Regions from separate parts of the Paenibacillus urinalis genome, predicted to be linked through region 1. Evidence: predicted binding sites of a transcription regulator. Region 1 holds the regulator's gene; the other holds the start of a gene.
The links. The regulator NrdR, encoded in region 1, represses ribonucleotide reductase genes. The targets are predictions, from matches to a motif close to AACACNATATATNGTGTT.
Positions count from the first base shown of each region.

Region 2: the regulator NrdR is predicted to act here: its motif matches at 9,327-9,344, upstream of PUW25_RS14525 (anaerobic ribonucleoside triphosphate reductase).

Region 1 covers NZ_CP118108.1:1,786,804-1,797,957, forward strand. Annotated here, with positions in the region: gene PUW25_RS08205 (ABC transporter substrate-binding protein) at 1-204, shown strand, start outside; gene PUW25_RS08210 (carbohydrate ABC transporter permease) at 274-1,209, shown strand; gene PUW25_RS08215 (carbohydrate ABC transporter permease) at 1,221-2,057, shown strand; gene PUW25_RS08220 (Gfo/Idh/MocA family protein) at 2,072-3,073, shown strand; gene polA (DNA polymerase I) at 3,199-5,859, shown strand; gene mutM (DNA-formamidopyrimidine glycosylase) at 5,923-6,753, shown strand; gene PUW25_RS08235 (MntP/YtaF family protein) at 6,903-7,610, shown strand; gene coaE (dephospho-CoA kinase) at 7,620-8,216, shown strand; gene PUW25_RS08245 (lytic transglycosylase domain-containing protein) at 8,213-8,776, shown strand; gene PUW25_RS08250 (alpha/beta-type small acid-soluble spore protein) at 8,857-9,075, opposite strand; gene nrdR (transcriptional regulator NrdR) at 9,191-9,658, shown strand; gene PUW25_RS08260 (cupin domain-containing protein) at 9,773-10,498, opposite strand; partial or broken gene PUW25_RS08265 (VOC family protein) at 10,679-10,976, shown strand; tRNA gene PUW25_RS08270 (tRNA-Ala) at 11,083-11,154, shown strand, end outside.
Region 2 covers NZ_CP118108.1:3,124,147-3,135,300, forward strand. Annotated here, with positions in the region: gene PUW25_RS14470 (AraC family transcriptional regulator) at 1-75, opposite strand, end outside; gene PUW25_RS14475 (cupin domain-containing protein) at 289-1,032, shown strand; gene PUW25_RS14480 (class I SAM-dependent methyltransferase) at 1,228-1,965, shown strand; gene PUW25_RS14485 (PTS sugar transporter subunit IIA) at 2,025-2,534, opposite strand; gene PUW25_RS14490 (copper amine oxidase N-terminal domain-containing protein) at 2,743-3,807, opposite strand; gene PUW25_RS14495 (helix-turn-helix domain-containing protein) at 4,214-4,444, opposite strand; gene PUW25_RS14500 (DUF2975 domain-containing protein) at 4,456-4,932, opposite strand; gene PUW25_RS14505 (hypothetical protein) at 5,329-5,871, opposite strand; gene PUW25_RS14510 (hypothetical protein) at 5,949-6,545, opposite strand; gene PUW25_RS14515 (hypothetical protein) at 6,545-7,378, opposite strand; gene PUW25_RS14520 (MDR family MFS transporter) at 7,609-9,132, opposite strand; gene PUW25_RS14525 (anaerobic ribonucleoside triphosphate reductase) at 9,432-11,154, shown strand, end outside.

The DNA.
Region 1 (11,154 bases):
CAGCTTGGGTACAAAGAGGATCCGATCTTTAAGGAATTCATTGATGTACTTCCCGTCTCCCATGCGCGTCCGGTTATGACACAAGGCTCTCTGTACTGGAACGAGCTGGCATCCGCAGTCGATCTGGCAACACGCGGCAAAGGAACGCCAGAAGAAGTGTTGAAGAAGGTTACCGATAATGTATCCAAGGCATTGAATGAATAATTTAGGTTCGTACGCTGCTGCACACCTATCATTCCTCACTTCACTCTAGTTGAACAGGAGGCGTAAATCTTGATTAAATCGGAACCGATCCGCACAGAGCATGTGAATATGAGACAAAAGGGCCGCAGACTGCATAGAGACAATATGTACGGCTGGCTGTTCGCTTCCCCTTGGGTTATCGGACTTCTCGTGTTCTTTGGGGCACCACTGGTCTCATCTCTATATTTCAGCCTAACCACATACAGCATCCTGCAGCCTGGTGAATTTGTAGGCTTCCAAAATTATGCATCTCTCATGAAGGACTCTGTGTTCTGGACATCCATCAACAATACCATTTACTTTGTCGTGTTTTTTGTTCCGCTCAGTATATTCTTTGGTGTGGCCTTAGCCATGCTGCTCAATATGAAGATTAGAGGAATGGCAGTTTACCGCACGATCTTCTTCCTGCCAACGCTGGTTCCGGCTGTCGCGATGGCTGTACTCTGGATGTGGCTGCTAAATCCTGGATTTGGTCTTGTCAACGGTATTCTGGACGGAATGGGGATACAAGGCCCGGCATGGCTCGGATCGGAGACCTGGTCCAAACCGTCACTGATCCTGATGTCTCTGTGGGGGATCGGTCAATCTATTGTGATCTATCTGGCAGGCCTGAATGATATTTCAAGTGACTATTATGAAGCAGCTGAGATTGATGGGGCAGGCTGGTTCAGCAAGGTGAAGAGTGTGACGCTGCCACTGCTCACCCCCGTTATTTTCTATAATCTGGTCATGGGTGTAATCAATGCGTTTCAGCAGTTTACGCTGCCCTACACACTAACGAATGGTCAGGGAACGCCAGCTGATTCCATGAAATTTTATGTGATGTATCTGTACGATAATGGATTCAAGTTCTTTAAGATGGGATATGCATCAGCGATGGCCTGGATCTTATTTATTATTGTGATGGTGCTTACAGCCGTAATCTTTGGTTCGTCCAAAAAATGGGTTCACTATCAAGGCGAATAGGGGGGATGGATATGACAGCCAAAACAGTACGTAATGTAAAACGAATCAGTGCCCATCTCTTTCTGCTTATTGCAGCTGTATTCTTTCTGGCCCCGTTTATCTGGATGGTGTCTACTTCACTGAAGCCGCTGGAACAGGTGTTCACTTTCCCGCCGGAATGGATTCCGAAGCCCTTCATGTGGAGCAATTATGTGGATGCCATGACCTACATTCCCTTCTTTACTTATTTAAAAAACACATTAATCATAACTGGCTTCAGCACGCTGGGCGTTGTCTTAACTTCGCCGCTGGTCGCTTACAGCTTCGCCAAGCTGCAGTGGAGAGGCAGCAAGACTTTATTCCTGATCACCATAGCCGTCATGATGATTCCTGGCCAGGTTACGATGATTCCGCTCTTTCTCTTGTTCGATAAGCTGAACTGGATTGGTACGCTGCTGCCATTGATCATCCCTGCTTTTTTCGGAGTTCCATTCTATATCTTTTTGCTGCGGCAATTTTTTATGGGATTACCTAACGAGCTGAAGGATGCTGCGAGAATCGATGGGGCCGGGGAGTTTCGGATTTACTGGCAGATTATGCTGCCTTTAGCCAAATCCGCTGTGCTGGCAGTCGGCTTGTTTCAGTTCATGGCGAGCTGGACGGATTTCATGGGACCACTGCTGTATCTGACCAATCCCGAGTCGTATACTTTATCGCTTGGATTGCAGCAGTTCCAAAGCCAGAAAGGGACGGAGTGGGGACTTATGATGGCGGTATCGACGATTATGACCGCGCCCATTATTATTTTGTTTTTCTTCCTGCAGAAAACATTTATTCAAGGGATTACCTTCAGTGGAATCAAAGGATAGGGGGATTATAGCAAATGCACAAAATTCGTTTTTTAATGATCGGAGTCGGAGGGATGGGAAGAGAGCATATACGCCGAATTCTTCAGCTCCCGGAAGCAGAAATTGCAGCGCTCGCAGATCCCAGTACGGCTGCACTAGATGGTGCTAAGGCTGATTTTCCCGAATTAGAGAAGACCGCCATTTATACGGACTATAAAGATGCACTAGCAAAGGAGAAGCTGGATGCGGCTGTCATCGTATCTCCCCATCGAATGCATTATGAGCAAGGAATGGATTGCCTTACGGCAGGACTGCATGTACTCATGGAAAAGCCTTTTGTAGATGGCGCAGCAAATGCAGAGGCAATTATTTCGCATGCGGCTGCCAGCGGCAAGCATCTTGCCGTAGCATATCAACGTCATTTATTAGGTCCTTATATGTATATGAAGCAATCCGTATCGCACGGAAGGTTGGGCAGCATTCAATTTGTGAGCGCATATCAGGCCCAGAGCTGGATGGTAGATCAGAAAGGCACCTGGCGGCAGAGCCTGGCTTTATCCTGCGGTGGTCAGCTGAACGATTCCGGCAGTCATTTGCTTGATGCCGTATTATGGATTACCGGATTGCGGCCGCTGCAGGTCTCAGCGGTGATTGACACAAGGCAGACCGAAGTCGATATCGATTCAGCAGTTACGATTCAGTTCGAGGGAGGAGCCATTGGCTCGTTCCATGTTGTAGGCAGCGCAAGCATTAAGTGGCAGGAGGACTTATCGATCCATGGAGATCAAGGTACATTGCTCTTCCGAAATGGCAGGCTGTATGAAGCTGTAGACGGTGAACCGGAAGTTCGGGAGGTACCACCAGAACGATGGCCGGAGTCCAGTAATCCGAATCATGATTTTGTTGAACTGCTGCTTGGAAGAATAGAGAGTGCTTCTGCACCAGCTGAGAGTGGGCTTTACATTGCAAAAGTGACGGAGGCCGCCATGATTAGCAGCGCTGGAAAAGGAATTCTGACACCTGTATCCATTGAATAAACAGGTTTTCACAAAAAACAAGTAATCAGAGACGTTATCACACTCGTCTGGTTGCTTGTTTTTTTTGGAACAGCCGTTCCCTTGTGTTATCATATAAACAGCAAAAACACAGTGTGAGGTGTCTAATGGAAAAGTTTATTTTAATAGATGGTAACAGCATTATTTATCGGGCGTTTTTTGCAATGCCGCCGCTGACGAATTCGAGCGGTCTACATACGAATGCAGTGTATGGATTCACAACGATGCTGCTAAGACTGCTGGAGGAGCATAAGCCGACTCATATGATGGTTGCTTTTGATGCAGGCAAGGTGACGTTCCGTCATGAAGGGTACGAGGAGTATAAAGGCGGTCGACAGAAGACTCCCCCTGAGCTGTCCGAACAATTCCCTGTGCTGAAGGACTTGCTGAGAGCTTTTGGCATTGCTCAATTTGAACTCGAAGGCTACGAGGCGGATGATATTATCGGTACCTTGACCAAACGCGCAGATGAGGCAGGACGGGAAGTGCTTGTCGTTACTGGAGACAAGGATATGCTGCAGCTTGCTTCCGAGCATGTCAATATTGCTCTCACTCGAAAAGGCGTTTCCGAGATCGAAGCCTATGGTCCGAAAGAGATTGAAGAGAAATATGGACTAACTCCGCTGCAAATTATTGATCTGAAAGGTCTGATGGGCGATGCATCAGATAATATTCCTGGGATTCCGGGCGTCGGAGAGAAGACTGCGCTGAAGCTCCTGCATCAATTCGGTTCGGTAGAGGCTGTTCTTGAACATACCAGTGAGCTGAAAGGGAAAATGAAGGAGAAGATTGAAACCCATGCGGACGATGCCAGGCTCAGTAAGAAGCTGGCTACAATCTATCGCGAGGTTCCGCTGGATCAATCCTGGGAAGACATGGTATTCGATGGACTGAAGGAAGAATCAGCAGCCCCGGCACTCGGTAAGCTTGAATTCAAGTCTCTGCTGGAACGCTTATCCTTTACTGTGAACCGGGTGAATGAGGATTCAGAAGACGCTCCGGAGGCTGTTCAACTGGACGTGGTCATTGTAACTGAAGATAACGCGAAGGAGCTCGCTTCGGCGCTGGAAGAAGTGAAGGTTGTTCACGTAGAAGCTCATGGGGACAACCCCCATCATGCAGAAATCATTGGAATCGTAATCTACACACAGGAGCGTTATTACTTCCTGACACCAGAAATACTGAGATCGGATGCTTGTATCCAAATCAGAGAATGGTTTGCTGATACGAATCAGCCGAAGCATGGATATGATCTGCACCGGGTAGATCTTGCTCTACATGCGAGCGGCATCGAATTCGCCGGAGCTGCCTTTGATGCTCACTTGGCAGGATATCTGCTTGATCCCACCGACAGCGATCAGACCCTGACAGGGCTTGCTGCCAAATACGCCCTGCCTCGACTTGCTTCCGATGAGGAAGTGCTGGGCAAGGGAGCAAAGTATAAGGTGCCAGATATTGAGGTTCTGGCCAATCACTTGTCCCGCAAGACAGCTTCACTGCAAGGGATCATCCCGCTTCAACAGAAGGACCTGGAGGAGACAGGGATGCATGAGCTGTTCTACGATTTGGAAATGCCGCTATCCAGAATACTGGCTGATATGGAGAAGCAGGGAATCAAGGCAAATATCAACGATCTGAAGGAGCTGGGCGCAGAGTTTGAGAAGACGATCCGCGGCTTGGTGGAGAAGATCTATGAAATCGCAGGTACGGAATTTAATCTGAACTCTCCGAAGCAATTGGGCGAGATTCTATTTGATAAGCTTGGGCTGCCTGTGATCAAGAAGACGAAGACAGGCTACTCGACGGGGGCTGACGTGCTGGAGAAGCTGGCTCCTTATCACGATATTGTGCAGTATATATTGGAATATCGTACGATTGCCAAGCTGCAATCCACATATATTGAGGGACTTCTTAAAGAAATTTCTCCGGAGACCAGCAAGGTCCATACCTATTATCGTCAGACCATCGCGGCTACAGGAAGGCTGAGCAGTCAGTATCCGAATCTGCAGAACATTCCGATTCGTCTTGAAGAAGGACGGAAGATTCGTAAAGTATTTGCACCTTCGGAGGAGAACTGGTACATTCTTGCTGCCGATTACTCGCAGATTGAACTGCGGGTTCTGGCTCATATCTCGGACGATGAGCGGCTCAAGGAAGCTTTTGTGCATGACATGGATATTCATACGAAGACAGCTATGGATGTATTCGGAGTGGACAAGGATGCCGTAGACAGTAATATGAGACGTTCAGCCAAAGCCGTCAATTTTGGTATCGTGTATGGAATCAGTGATTACGGCTTGTCACAAAATTTGAATATTACACGTAAAGAAGCAGCACAGTTTATTGAGCAATATTTTGCTGTATTCCAGGGCGTTCGCAAGTTCATGGATGATATTGTAAAAGAAGCAAGAAAAGACGGCTACGTAACGACTCTGATGGGTCGGCGCCGGTATCTGCCTGAGATCAATGCAAGTAACTTTAACCTGCGCTCTTTTGCAGAACGGACTGCAATGAATACACCAATTCAGGGCACAGCTGCAGACATCATCAAGCTTGCCATGGTTCAGATGGATGCTGCTCTTGCCAAGCAGGGACTGCAGAGCCGGATGCTGCTTCAGGTGCATGACGAACTTGTATTTGAAGTCCCTGAAGAGGAACTGGAAACGATGAAGAAGCTCGTTCCGGAAGTGATGGAACAAGCGCTCCAGCTGTCGGTTCCGCTCAAGGCAGAGGTTAGCTACGGAAGAAACTGGTACGAGGCGAAGTAATCTAATTTTGGGTTACAAGTCCGAACAAACTTCCGGTATAATGGTACGTGAGGTGAAGACATCATGCCGGAACTTCCGGAAGTAGAAACAGTCAGAAGAACATTAAATACACTTATTGTCGGAAAGTATATAGATCGCGTTACCGTACACCTGCCGCGTATTATTCAGCGGCCGGATGACATCGAAGCTTTTGCAATGGAGCTTGCAGGCCACACGATTCAAGGGGTAGAGCGCAGAGGCAAATTCCTGCGTATTATGCTTGACGGCCTCGTGCTTGTTTCTCATTTGCGAATGGAGGGCCGCTATGGGATGTATCAAGAGGGCGATCCACTTGAGAAGCATACCCATGTTGTGTTCCACTTCTCGGATGGAACAGAGCTGCGTTACAAGGATGTAAGACAATTTGGCACCATGCATCTGTTCAAGAACGGTGAGGATCTGGCGAATAAACCACTAATGAAGCTGGGTCTTGAGCCGCTTGATGAGGCTTTTACGCTTGAATCCTTCGTTAAGGTTATCGGAGCAAGAACAACGAAGATCAAGATTGCGCTGCTTAACCAGGAGTATGTGGTGGGAATCGGAAATATCTATGTAGATGAAGCATTGTTCAGAGCAGGAATACATCCTGAGCAGCCAGCGAATACACTTCGTGAAGAGCAGCTTGCTCTATTGCATCAGTCCATTATTGATACACTTCTTGAAGCGGTGCAAGCCGGAGGCTCATCCATCAAGTCCTATGTTAACGGACAGGGTGAGATGGGGATGTTTCAGCATCAGCTTAAGATCTATGGAAGAAAAGACGAGCCTTGTACGGAGTGCGGTACGATGATTGTCAAGAGTGTCGTCGGAGGTCGCGGTACCCATACCTGTCCTAAGTGTCAGGTTCTTGTTTAGTATGTCATAGAGAGCAAATGCATGAATAGGCACCCTTTAGACCAGGTTCCCATATACTGCTAGGGCAACGCAGTTAAGGCAAACATTCGCTACCTTTAAATTAGAAAAATGGGTAGATGTAACTTGAGCCGGACGGGGAGGAATGGAGGGTGCCTCATTTATTAACTCTGCTAATGCTCGCCTTTGCATTAAGCCTGGATGGATTTGGTATAGGTATTACATATGGTCTTCGAAAAATGAAAATACCTTGGCTGTCCATCGTCATTATATCGGTATGCTCGGGCCTTGTAATTGGACTGTCGATGCAGCTCGGTGTGCTGCTGTCGCACCTCGTATCTCCTGATGTTGCTTCATATATAGGAGCAATCATTCTTATAGGCATGGGTGCGTGGTCGCTTATTCAATCCCTGAGAGCATCTGCTCAGCCAGGGCAGGATGAGACTGTGAATGGCGCTTCTGTCACAGAGGAGCAAGAATGGGATGAAGACGAGCAGCATATAATGAAGGAATCGAAGAAGACGGTGTTTTTACTGGAAATTCAGAAGTGGGGCATCGTCATTCAAATATTGAAGAAACCTTCCGCTGCAGATATGGACGACTCTGGCAGTATTTCGGGATATGAAGCGATGTGGTTAGGTATTGCCCTGTCACTTGATGCATTTGGAGCAGGACTTGGTGCAGCCTTGCTTGGACTGCCTCCGCTGCTCACATCTGTGATGATCGCACTTTTCAGCGGTACATTTCTTGTGTTAGGGTTAAGAGCAGGATTTCGGTTTGCAAGTGCAAGCTGGATTCGTTCATTCACTGCTCTCCCAGCCGTGATGTTGATTATTATGGGTCTATTGAAGCTGATTTGAGGTGAACACATGAATATAGGACTTACAGGCGGGATTGCTACGGGGAAGAGCAGCGTCTCCAGGTATCTTGTGAGCCTCGGAGCCATTCTTATTGATGCCGATCAAATTGCCCGGGAAGTGATGCTTCCCGGGCACCCCGTGCTCGCTGCTGTGATTGAAAGATTTGGACAAGCTGTTCTGAATGAAGACGGAACGCTGCATCGAAAGAAGCTGGGCGAAATCGTATTTGGAAATTCTGCTGAATTGAAGGCGCTCAATGACATCACGCATCCTGCCATTCGTCAAGAGATGCGGGAGCGTATGCGGATGTTTGAGCAGGAACAGCCTGATAAGCTAGTTGTATCCGATATCCCCTTACTCTATGAGTCTGGATTGTCAGAGCAATTTGAACAGGTGATGGTGGTCTATGTCCCTGCCGAAATTCAGCTGAAGCGCCTGATGGAACGGGATGGAATCAGCGAATCGGATGCTATTAGCCGATTAAATGCACAAATGGATATCGAGGAGAAGAAGCGAAGGGCCGATATTGTGATCGACAACAGCGGAACGATGGAAGAAACGAAGGCGCAAATCTTAAAGTTTTGGCATGACAAGGGCTTATCATGAAGCTATTACGCAAAAAAAGAAGCCTGCTCGTTCTTTTCATTGCCTTTGTACTCTTGTTATTTTTAAATACGAACTGGATGTCATGGTTTTATCCTATCCATTATAAAGAACAAATTCGCACCCATTCAGAGAATTATGAGGTAGATCCGTTTTTAGTCGCCTCCATTATTCGAGTAGAATCCAACTACAAGCTGAGCAGGGAGTCCAAAAAAGGCGCAATCGGCTTAATGCAGCTCATGCCCGATACGGCCAATTGGATCCTGGAAACAGCAAGGCTGGACAATGTCACACTCGATGAACTGAAGCATGAGCCTGATGCCAACATTCAAATGGGAACCTGGTATCTGGATTATCTGTCAGACCATTTTGAAGGCAATCCCATAGCAGCAATTGCTGCCTACAATGCAGGCCAAGGGAATGTAGGAAGCTGGATCAAGGAAGGCAAATGGGACGGTCATCTGGACACTATTGGGGAAATTCCGATCGGTGAGACGAGACACTATGTTCAGCGGGTCGTTTACTATTATAATCAATACAAGGATATTTATAAGGAATTTTAGAATTCAGTGTGAATAGCAAAAGAAGCATTGGACAGGCTTAATCTGATTAAGCCGAGCCCAATACTTCTAATGAAATCTAATTAGTGAAATTGTCCAGCCAGTTGTTGTTCACCGATTGTTACAAGACGTTTAGTGATGTAACCACCGATAGAACCGTTCTCATAAGATGTCATGTTACCTTGGTAACCATCTTGTGGGATGCTGATTCCAAGCTCTTGAGCAACCTCGTACTTCATTTGTTCGAGAGCTCCGTGTGCTTTAGATACTACCAGGTTGTTGGAGTTATTACCTTGTGCCATTGCTTTCACCTCCTTGCGGGTTGGTAAAAGTATTATGTCTCGCAACTCGAATTTTCATAACATTTTATTTAAAAAAATGATTGGTAACTATATACAATTAAGGAGGTGAGTGAGCTTGAAGTGTCCGTACTGTACATATAGCGGTACCAAGGTACTTGATTCTCGCCCAGCCAATGAGAACAAATCCATACGCCGACGCAGAGAATGCGAGAAGTGTAATCGAAGATTTACAACCTTTGAAACGATTGAAGAGACACCTTTGATCGTAATTAAGAAGGATGGAAGCAGAGAGGAATTCAGCAGAGAGAAATTGCTGCGAGGATTGATTCGTGCCTGTGAGAAGAGACCTGTTTCCGTGGAGCAGCTCGATTCCATCGTATCAGAAGTAGAGAAGTCTCTTCGTAATACTGCGGTTGCTGAAGTGGAGAGTCGGGAGATTGGAGAACTCGTCATGGAACAGCTATATCCTGTGGATGAGGTTGCTTACGTCCGTTTTGCATCGGTCTATAGACAATTTAAAGACATCAACATGTTTATGAAGGAATTGAAGACGCTGTTGTCTAAGGGCGTAAACGAAGACTAGATGTAAAGCTTTAATGAATCAGTCAAAATGTAAAGTGAAAATCGAGCATGATAAAAGTAAAAGCCTTCAGACTCATGATTGTGAGCTCCGAAGGCTTCTATTTTAAATTACCTCTTAATAATTTTGATGTTGTCCATTCCCGATCACTTGCCGGGAATAGCCTTCCTTTTTCATTTGGCCTTGATGACCGTGAGCACCTTGCATACTTTGAGCACCTTGTATCATATGACCTTGATATCCTTGCGGAGCCATCATGTGGTTGTTGTAGGAAGTACCCTGAACTCCCGTTTGCGGCTGATGGTACTTGTTGCAGTCTGCAGGAGGGCCAATGACGGTCGTATCCTTGATGGGAGCCAAAGTTTGTTTCAGCATGGCCTCATCCAGACAATAAGTATGGGCAATCGTGTTCGTTGGAGCCAGGCGCAGGAAATCAGATATTCCAATAAATAGCGGTTCCGGGGCATCAAAAATGGCAATGATTTTTGTATTGTCCTGTGATGCGACTTCCCAGTGAATCCATCCTTGAGGTACTAATACCGATTGTCCAGGTCCAGCCGTAAAATTAAGAACCTCTTTGGTAAAAGGATTAACAAAAGATACAATCGCTTCTCCCGAAACAACGTAGACGAGTTCAGAAGCATTTTGATGAACATGAGGCTCAACGACATTTCCTCTGGTGAGCGTGATATCCAGTAAGGAAGCATTTCCCAGTGTATTCAGTTGTGTTCTGCCCAGAACATTAATGTAGTTACCACTGTCTTTGGTAAAGAACCGGTTTTTATTGACATCATCAAAAAATTGTACATCCGGGGAAGTAAAATCCATGTAAGACACTGCCATTGCTATTCATTCCTCCGCTTCGATATTATAATCCACGAGTTAGGTTATTCAGCTTAGCATAGGTTGGTGCCTAGAGTTTCAGTTGAAAATATGTCGTGTGTGTCTGAACACATCGGTATTTTTATCAGATAGGATTTATTGTCCTTTATGAAGAAGTAGGGGGGAGCAGGGCGGTTGCCTTTTTTGAATTTGCAAGGTGGGATGAAGCTGGCGATTTGGGACCGAAGGGACCTTTCCTTTGAAGCTAAAGTTCCGCTATCTCCTCCTAGTTCGTTCGACTGAAATGACGATTGGACATAATGTGGGAAGCAACGAAGAGGTGGATTCCATAATGGAGCAGGCACGTCAGGCCGGGGCCACGATCTGTGATCCTGCACATGAAACGTTCTGGGGAGGCTATTCCGGGCACTTCATGGATCCGGATGGTCACTTGTGGGAAGTAGTGTGGAATCCTACTTGGGATGTAAGAGAAAATTGATAACGATGAAAATAAAAAGTAGGGTGACATATTGCCTAAATATACCGAGTTATGTTACACTACTTTTTGTGTACAAGATGAGTGATTAATTATAACTTCAAATCATGGGGCCTTAGCTCAGCTGGGAGAGCGCATCGCTGGCAGCGATGAGGTCAGGGGTTCGATCCCCCTAGGCTCC
Region 2 (11,154 bases), 1.3 Mb from region 1:
AAAGGATATAACGAGTCCCAAGCTCAGGATGAGAACAGGAATGAATATATTATAGAATGTCTTGCTCTTTCTCATTATTTCCGCTCCCTTAACCCCATGATATGAATTTGGATGTTCTTTTTACATTAATTTCAATTATAGCGCTTTCATATCAATTTCGACAAACCTTTTTCCTAAAACGATTAAAAATTATCGCACCCAGGAGCAAATCAAATGATCTAGGCATATGCTGAAAAAAACTTGCTCACGTACAGAATGTGGTGTACAGAATGGGAGGAACAGCAGCTCATGAAGACCAATCCAGTCTTACAATCTCCATCCCTCAATCTTAGCGGGGATTCCAATGCAGTCACTACTTATAAGAGAGATGCGCATAATTACATTACACAAATGTTTGCAGAGCAAATGCCTGCGATCGAAACCGGTTTTTTCAGTGCACATATGAGCAAGAATATCATCGTTCAGCCTCATTGGCACACGAACGTTAATGAGCTGGTGTATGTCATTAGCGGAGAAGTCGTAACCTCCGTGTTTGATCCTTTTACACAGAAGCTGATGTCCTATCGGCTGAGGCCCGGTCAGGTCTCCATGTTTCCTAAAGGTTGGTTCCACTGGATCGTGTCCATGAAGGACAATACACATTTCCTTACGATCTTTGATGAACCGACACCTGACATTGTTTACGGCTCTGACTTCCTTCGGTTCACACCGAAAGAAATTATGAATCTTGCTTACTGTGTAGATGAACAAAAATATGCGGAAGCGGCCCTACCTATTCAAGAATCTGTTATCCTTGGTCCACCGCCTGGCTGTAAAAAAGCAAAGAGCAGCTCGCAAGGAAAGAACAGCACGCATCGGACTATGAATCACACACCAGAACCGGTTGCACAAGGGAATAACATCCCTGCTCAAGGTGTTTTTCATCAATCAAGTTATGGTCCTCATGGATATTCGGACGATGATTACGAATGGGTCAAGGCCAGTCCGTATAATTATTATTATCCTCACAGCTCTTCACACTATCAGCCGTAGTAATGCATACAATTACAATAGACATTAAACCGCACTTTCATTACCCGTCATACGGGGTGAAGCTGCGGTTTTTCATATTGGATTGACTGCTCCTCAAGGTAATAATTGATTATAATGAGTCTATAGTCTAGATTCTTTTACCACGATTCCGTAGAGTCTTGAATGTTGATATGACTAGAGAAGGAGCCTGCCGTAATGAAGCAAAATAAATATGATGAATCGTCCTTTTTCAACGAATACAGCCGCATGCCCCGCTCGACCGGTGGATTGGAGGCCGCTGGGGAATGGCCCGAGCTGAGACGAATGCTCCCAGATCTTAAGGACAAATCCGTCCTTGATTTAGGCTGTGGTTACGGCTGGCATTGTCGCTATGCTGAAGAACAAGGAGCTACCTATGTACTTGGAATTGATATATCGGAGAAAATGCTGGAACGTGCAAGACTTCTGACTGATCACGAGCATATTGAATATAGAAGAGCTGCCATTGAAGATCTGAGTGTGGATGACGACTCATTTGAGGTGGTACTCAGCTCGCTGGCAATCCACTATATTGAAGACTTTGAGCACTTGTGTCATAAAGTACATCAGTTACTGTCGCCTGGTGGTCATTTTGTTTTCTCCGTGGAGCATCCGATGTTTACAGCACTGGAAGCCCAAGATTTCTATTATGATAACTCCGGCACTAAATTACACTGGCCTGTTGACAACTACCACCTGGAGGGAATTCGGGAAGCTAATTTTCTAGGTCATACGGTAATGAAATATCATCGTACCGTTGCCAGCTACGTAAATGGGCTCTTGTCTGCAGGCTTTCAGCTGACTCGTTTATCCGAGCTGAAGCCGACATCCGAGATGCTAAGCTCCAACCCAGCATACGAAGAAGAGCTGAGGAGACCTATGTTTATGCTTATATCTGCGGTTAAGGAACGCTGAGCCTGCATAAAAAAGACCTCATTTCTTAAATTCATGTAAGAAATGAGGTCCCACTCAACCTAATTTAGATGAACTTTAATGACACTGCCGGACTGCGCACTTACGCTGCCAGCGGATTCGTTCGGCTCCACACTTTTCACTGCATCAATGCCAGCTGGGATCAATACAGGAGTAATCACCGGATAGCCTGCTGCCTGAATTGCTGCCATGTCAAACTCGATCAGAAGCTGACCTGCTTTTACCTCATCCCCTGTGCTGACATGAGCCTTGAAGCCCTCACCCTTCATAGAAACGGTGTTAACACCGATGTGAATTAGTACTTGCACTCCTGTTACATGCTCAAGAATAACAGCGTGCTTGCTCTTCTCAATCAAATGAGCGACTTTACCATCAAAAGGGGCTACAACCTTGCCTTCTGTCGGCTCAATCGCTACTCCTTCACCCATGGCCTTCGAAGCGAAGGCTTCGTCCGGAACATTCGCGAGTGGAACTACATTTCCTGTCAGCGGGGCTGCAATATCAAGAACATCCATTTTTTCAGCAGATTTGCCTTTTAACCATTTAAACATCGAATCTCCTCCAATAATAAAACAATCATTTGTATTTATTTATATTTAGATAAAAATCTCTCCGTCATTCATCATAACATAATTCCGAAAAACGTTCGAAAACAAATCCTGTCTTTATCATGAATTTTTCACATATCAATTGTAATAATTTCCATATCATATTAAAAAGTCGATACCAGATGTGCTATATACACATGTCGTGATGGCTTTATTTCTGATGAGGAATATAGCTCACTTTGTCTGCTAGGAAACGACCTTCCTCATATTTGTAATCAATGATTACATCTCCTGAGAAAGTAACTGTGCTTGCCGATGCCCCAAGACGAGCAGTAAGCTTTCCATTATCAATGAAATAATAGACGACTGCGCCGAAGCCAAGCTCTGAATAGAAATGTTCCGGAGGAGGTCCTAGATATTCATCAAGTACATGCTTGATTTCCTCTTCCCCTTTTATTTTCACAGACGCAGTGACCTTCCCATCCTGCGTTGTAATAGAAGAATCAATCCATTCTTTGGTAATATCCTCGAAGGATTCAATCGGAATTTCCTTGTGATTTTGCAAATTTACAATGTGAACTTCCTTCTGCATCAGTCCTGTTCCATATCCGAGTGTATTGATGACTGCAAGCTCTTCTCGTCCGTCATTCGTAAGGTCCTCCACATAAATATCAGGCTTATAGCTCCAGTCCCACATGCCTTCCCAACTCGTAAAAGGATGAGAATCTCCATTAACGATAAGGTTCATGCCTTCTACATAATCATACTGATTCACCTGTGCTGCTTGTAATTGAATTTCTTCATGCTTGGGAACAGTCATTGTGTAGTAGCGATCGGTGATTAGATATAAGATTCGATCCATTTTATCAAATCGCATATCTGTGTCTGAGATTTCGCTGAGGAATGCAGCAGGCACCATGACACGATGATTAATTAATTGAACCGTTTCTTTTAAATTGTACACCTTACCTGCATATGAAACTTTTGTTGCACCGGGTTTAAGAGCAAAGGATTGTCCATTCATTCGCACAGTAGCGGTCTTGTCAGCATTATTCCAATTGATCTGGGCCTCCGACAGCTTGTGAAGCATCGTGATTGGAACCATCACCGTACCCTGCTCAAGATACGAGGAAGCTGTCAGAGTTCCTTGCTCGTCGTCAATATTCACTTGAATCTTTTTGTTCACTGCTGCTGATGCCTCGTGGTGGGGAAATCCGTGGACAGTCGATAATAACGTCGTAATCACACCCGTTAGGGCGATCCGTTTCCAGTTCATCAGTCCGCCTTCTTTCATTTCAGAGGTATGAGGCTCAATATGGAGAATTTTCTCTTCTTGGTAGGTTGTATCTTTCTTTTAAGTATTAATTGAATCAATTTCACTCTTGATTGAAGCAGCAAAAGGTATTATGAAATTGATTAAGTTACAACTTAATTAACCATTTTAAGAAATGCTATTCTGTTGGTCAACGATGAATGTAGAATTATAAATAACATTGGATCTACTTTGGAACAAGTTTAGGCTCCACCTTACTTTATAATCATACATATTAGATATTATGTAAACTGATTACAGCTTCTAGCCATGACAAAAATCAGCCGATCTAGTCAACGCTGTACCCTTACGTAAGTCTTCTTACTTCAAGGGGTTCGTCAACGGATCGGCTGAACGGATGTGATAATAATCAAAGCTCTGCTTCTGCTGAATCATCGTCCATTCGATATTCCAAAATATCTCCTGGTTGGCAATCTAATGCTATACATATCGCCTCCAGCGTTGATAACCGAATGGCTTTGGCCTTTCCATTCTTCAGTATTGAAAGATTCGCCATCGTGATCCCGATTCGCTCGGAGAGCTCTGTCACACTCATTTTTCTCTTCGCCAGCATGACATCAATATTTATAATTATGGCCATATTATTCCACCTCAGATGATTAGGTCATTTTCTGATTTAATCTCGATCGCTTCTTGCATAAGCTTCTGGAGAACGGCGGCGAATACGGCTACCACCAGGGGAGCAAAGATCAGTACCATGCCTATAATGATTAGACCCGGTGCGTCGTCTTTCTCTGCCAATAGAAAAATGAACGGCAGCATGATGACATACAGGATACTTATCGAGAATGCACAGATCTTAATCATTTTTAAAGCTTTAACTGAGATTATCGAGAACGCCTTATTCTTGTCAATGTAGCTCAGCAGTCGGATCGCTTGGAAGAGCCCCATACAGAATGGGATTACGGACACATACAGAATTGTTACAATCGGATAAAGCATATGCGCAAATTCTGGATTCACTGGGTTATTCAATAACCAAGGCAGACCAACAACACATAACACAAGCACCGGAATTCCGATAAGAAAAACAGCTGCTTTTAGAAACAATGTTGAACCTCGTTTCATACAAACACCTCACCAAAATAAATTTCATATTGAATTTAGCACATTATTTATCGTTTTACAATAAATTTTTACTCTTATTTATTATATAATTATTGTTAAAGGATTATTCCGCTTTGAATTCACTTCTCTTTGTCTCTATTTCTGATATAAGTACAACTACAAGATTGCGTAAGTTGGTATGAGCCAGAGAAAATAATTATTATCTTATTATGAAATTTTCAGGTGTTGAAATTATTTTATGTTAATACTTATACCATAGATTCTATGTGAACATTGTAATTATCGAAGTCATTATTACTATTATGAATTTTTCAGGTGTTGAGTAAATAGGTTGTTGGTTGTCGATAACAATAAAAAAACCGCTCCTTTATTCAAGGAAGCGGTTTGGTGTAACCGTTATTTGTTCTCATCTCGACCCGTGATGATCTCAAAACGATGCCCATACTTCATTAGGCTCGGATGAAGCTCTCTCGGCGTATCATTTATAATTAATCGGATCTTCTTGATCCATTCTTCAAAGAAGGAGTAAGAAGCGAACAAGTTCGCATACAAGGGAGAGATATATACGAAATGAGGTGCTGGATAGTACTCTGTCAAATGCCGTAGTGCAGCCTCCATCGGTGTATATTTCTTCCGCTTGCCCTCCCAGCCTTCAACCATAATGAGCCTCTCATTGGACTGCTCACGCTTCCAATCATGCAGCCGATCCTCTCTCTTATAGAAGGGCTGCGTATTGTGCTTCAGCATGCGCTTAATGGTAGCATCGTGAAGGGGATAGAGAACCAGCTTCTTGAATTGCTTGGATTCCGTTATTTTTAATGCGCTTGCCAGCTCCCTGTCCTCCACTCCGTCAAAGTCATCATAGTAAATCAGGGTTCCCTTGGTCGCGTCCTCCTTGGGTTCATACCCATAGGGAACGGAATAGACTTCCCTTGCCATGGCTTCCCTTCCCTTCTACAGTTATACCGTTATTTTAAACCAATACCTGTGTATTCAGTCATGAATCAATAAACAGTCTATACGCTGACAGATCCTTTCCACTTCTCAATGACTTTGGCCATCCGGAACAGCAGTGCAATGAACAGAAGATAGAATAGAAGCTGGATTATAGTGAAAATGAATATGGTCGATAATATCGTATCGTTCATATTAAATGCCAAGGGATACATGATCATGAGAAGGACATGTAGACCAAGTAATCCATTTTTTCTGAGACTGATCACTTCCTGAATCTTCACATTATGAAACACACCGGATTCTCCGATTACTGTGAGTCCTCTAAATATAAAGACAAGCAGGAACAGCGTAAGCAGACTAAGTAATTCCGCAAATATATGAACATACAGAGGAATAGAAGCAAAGCTGTTATAATCGACTGGCGGAACAAATATACCGGCTATGGACATGAATAATAAAATAAGGCTGAATCCTTTAGCTCGGCTAAAATCTTTGAAACGCTCACCGAGCCGGCTTAAGCCGAAGTATATCAAGATAAAACCTACAAAATCAGGCAGGATATCAATAGGACCCAAGTTTAAATCAATGAGTACAAATAGAAATCCCCATGCCATTCTGCGAAGGGGTGCCGCCGTGCTTTGTATGGATGGAGACATTAGTTCACCTCCTGTACAATGGACCGGATCTGTTCTTCGGAATAACTTAGATTATTGCTCATAAAGCTGAAATCTACAATTTCTTTGCCATCCGGTGTATTAAAATGCATTAACGCCAACGCTTCGTAGATCATGAACTCACTAGGATCCTCAGGAAGCTTCCACTGATATCTTAAGGTGATCCGATCGTCAGGGACCACTTCCTTCGGATAAGTGACCTGATCTGCCGGCTTACCGTACAGTGTAAAATCAATGAGTGAAGAGAGCTCTTCCGAATGGGTCATCTCTATCTTCGTTAGCCAGGCTTTAACCGCTACTCTCGGGTAATCATGACCGCTTCCATCTGAGGATGCTCCACTTGAACTCATATCCGTGACATATCCTTTATCAGGATAAGGCCGAATAACGATCTCACCAATCGGAACCGTCTCTGTAGAACCATCATCGTAATACACCTCAATCTCCCGAATGACGATGTCCTTGTCCTGTTCTGTATCTATCTTCGTATTCTCTTCCGGTCTGAGATCAATATAAAACCGTTTAAGATTCTGGTAATCATATTCTATTTGGGTTGTTGGACTTCCGATTGCGGTATGAGGCAGCTCTTTAATATGAATTTGGCTCACTTTCTTCCCCTGATCCTTATTCTCCAAAAAATAAACCTTGATCTCCGTAAGTTGATTAATGGCAGTCATATACTGCTTAGGAAATAACGGTTTATCAAGCTGCATGCTGTTGTAATAAGCCAGATTCCATACCCAGCTAAGCAGGAGCAGCAAGAAAAAGAAGGTCCATTTCCATACCGATTTCTTGTGTGATGTAAATTTAAGCAATCCTTACTTCCTTTCCATTTCAGTTTGTGTTTTTCTGCAAGACTATATATTACCATAATTATTAACTTTACAGACCCAAACTGCAGAAAAAAACCGCACATTTAATGATGCGCGGCTGCTCCTTCTTTCTAAACTCCACCAGTTTTGCAACTAAACAACTTGTTCCTTCTGTTCTGTTGCGCTGTTGCTCTGTTGCTCTGTTGCTCTGTTGCTCTGTCGCTTTACTGGTACTATTCTACTGCCGGATTCGCGGCCAGTTCCTTCACTTCTTCCTTCTGTTCAGGCGTTCCGTGGGAACCTCCGCCTGTGTTAACTCTGTTCACGAACAAAGCAATTACAAACCCGGCACAGGCAAGAATGAGCCCAATCATAAATGCATCCTGCACTCCAGCTGTCATCGCGGCAGCCTGCTCTGTCTGACCTGGGTTTGCTATCCCTGCAAGTGCTTTATTCTGACCGGATTGCATGATGGATATAAACACAGCCGCTCCAAGCGCACCAGATGTCTGCTGCAATGTACTCAGCACTGCGGTTCCGTGAGGATATAGCTCAGCAGGCAGAGCATTGAGTCCGTTCGTTTGGGAAGGCATCATAATCATCGCGATTGAAATCATCAGCACGGTTTGCAGTCCCATTACGATCCATGGCGATTGAAGAAGCTCGGTTTGCATAAAGCCAATAATCGTCAAGATGAGCATGCTGATGCCTGGAATTAACAACACCCTTGGTCCATACTTGTCGAATAGGCGGCCCATCACGGGAGACATCAGTCCGTTAAGAAGACCTCCTGGCAGCATGACAAGTCCTGTTGTTAGCGTACTGTACAGAAGGACCTGCTGCAGATATATAGGTAATACCAGCATCATGGCGAACATCGTCATCGTCACAATGATGGATAACACAACCGCAATAGTGAACATGGAATGACGAAATACCCGCATATCCATGACTGGTGTCTTCAATCTTATCTGACGCAATACGAAGAGAATCAAGGAGATTGCACCTGCACCAAGCACATAATAAACGTAACTGCTGACTGCCCCCTCACCGCCGCCTTCTCCAAGGCTTCCGAAGCCAAATACCAATCCACCAAAGCCAATGGTTGACAGTATAATCGAGATGACATCCAGTTTCGGTCTGGAAGTCCGTGTAACGTTCTTCAGTCTCCAATATCCGAATAGGATGGTCATCAATACAATCGGAGCAACCAAGAAAAACAGCCATCTCCAAGATAAAAATTGAAGTATAAAACCAGATAAGGTAGGTCCGATTGCAGGTGCAAACATAAGTACAAGCCCCACCAGTCCCATTGCAGCGCCTCTTCGTTCAATCGGTATGACAGCCAGAATAATGTTGGTCATTAAGGGAATAAGCACTGCCGTACCAATGGCCTGCACAACGCGTCCTGATATCAATATTGCGAAGTTTGCGCTGAAGCCGGCGATTAATGTACCTGTTAAGAAAAGAATCATAGCTGATAAATACAGCTGTCTCGTCGTAAAGCGTTGAACCAGGTAAGCAGACACCGGAATCAATACGCCGATTACAAGCATGTAGCTAGTTGACAACCACTGCGCCAAATGCGGCTCAATGCTGAGATCACCCATAATTTGAACCAGCGCAACGTTCAGCAGTGTCTCATTAAGTATGGCGACAAATGCCCCTGACAGCAGGACGGCAAGTAATTGGCCGACCTTCGGTATCTTTTTATCCTCTCCGCTCGCTGATATTCCTGCCTGCATATTTGCTTCCACTCCCATCCTCCTCCATCTTTGTTTTCATCGTTACTGATGAATTTTGCAATTCCAAGAAAAAATGCAATCCAAACATAGCATGGTTCCAGAGCTTTGTATCGGTGGTTTATGTCTTAAATCATTTTCTACCACCCTGCTTTAAGGCAGGTGTATGTCATAAACAGCAGCAAGCCACTGTGATATTTGTCATACCCATTTCTATATATAGTAATTATCATAAATATAAACATCTACATATTGTATGTATGTCTACATCATTTCATATATTCAAAATTCAAAGGAGGAGCAAAATGGCACAAATGGAAGCTGCGATGACAATGCAGAAGAAATCAGGTGACCTCCCCGATATGATCAAACGGATTATTGACTCAAAGGAACAGGATGTGCTTCGGGAAAATGCGAACTTGAACGGAGACTCTTTCAGTGGGAAGATGAGCAAGATTGGTTCTGAAGCATCTAAGGAATTCGCATTAAAACATATTCTCCCCCCTTATGTCGCACGAGCTGTTGAACAAGGATATATTTATGTTCACGATCTGGACCAATATGCACTGGGCACCACAAATTGTATATTTATTCCGTTTGACCGCCTGTTAGAACGAGGATTCAACACGGGGAATGGCTCGGTCAGAACACCAAGATCGATTATGTCAGCCATGGCACTCGTGGCCATTATTTTTCAATCTCAGCAGAATAGTCAGTTCGGTGGTGTATCCGCCAGCAAGATCGATTGGGACCTGGCTCCTTATGTGAATCGCTCCTTCATCAAACATTACCGCAAAGGACAGCGATTGTTTGAAGAAATTAGAGCAATCGAAGATACAGACATCCACTTTGCAAGCGAGAAGGCACGTTCCCTCTCACCCAAATCCTTCACATTTGCTCATGAAGAAACGATCCTAGAAACAAGACAAGCTGCCGAATCGCTGATACATAATTTGAATACCATGAGCAGCCGCGCTGGCGGTCAGATTCCTTTCACATCATTGAATTACGGAATGTGCACCTCACCAGAGGGGCGACTCGTGTCCCACTCTCTTCTCGATGCGGCGATCTCAGGCTTGGGTCATGGGGAAACGCCTGTGTTTCCGCAGCATATTTTCCAGTGCAAGCAAGGTGTAAATCAGCAGGAAGGCGATCCAAATTATGATCTGTTCTTAAAGGCAGTAGACTGCACCAGCCGCAGGCTGTACCCCAATTTTGTAAATGTCGATGCTTCATTCAACCTCCCTTACTATCGGGAAGGAGAACCAGATACGATTATTGCGACGATGGGCTGCAGAACGAGAACGATTGCAGATCGTTTTGGCAGAAACAGGCTGTCTGGGAAGGGCAATCTCTCTTTTAATACGGTCAATTTGGTCAAACTAGGCATTGAGCACGGCATCATTCTTCATCAACGGCGCTCGGCTAATCTGGACGGTTTTTATAAAAATCTGCATTATTCCATGGAGACTGCCCTCTCGGGTCTACTCCATCGATACTCACTCCAATCCATTCAGCCTGCCAAAGCTTCTGATTTCATGATGAGAGAAGGTGTCTGGGAAGGCGGAGAACAGCTACATCCTGACGAACCAGTTGGCGAGCTCCTGAAGCATGGGACACTCTCTATCGGATTCATTGGACTGGCTGAATGCCTCAAGGCCCTTCTTGGACAGCATCATGGGGAAAGTGAGCTTGCCTATAAGGAAGGAGTCAAAATTGTTGAAACGATGCGGGCATTCTGTGATCGCAAAAGTGAGGAGTATAACCTTAATATTACGCTCTTTGCCACTCCGGCAGAGGGGTTATCCGGCAAATTTACGCAGATGGATAGAGAACAATATGGACAGATACCTGAAGTCACGGATCGGGAATATTACACGAATTCCTTTCATATTCCTGTCTATTACTCCATGAGCTGTGCCCGAAAAATAGAGCTTGAGTCTCCTTTTCACGAATTGTGCAATGCTGGTGCAATCTCCTATGTAGAGCTGGATGGAAATGTTCGCCATAATCAAATGGCTTTACGCAAGATCATTC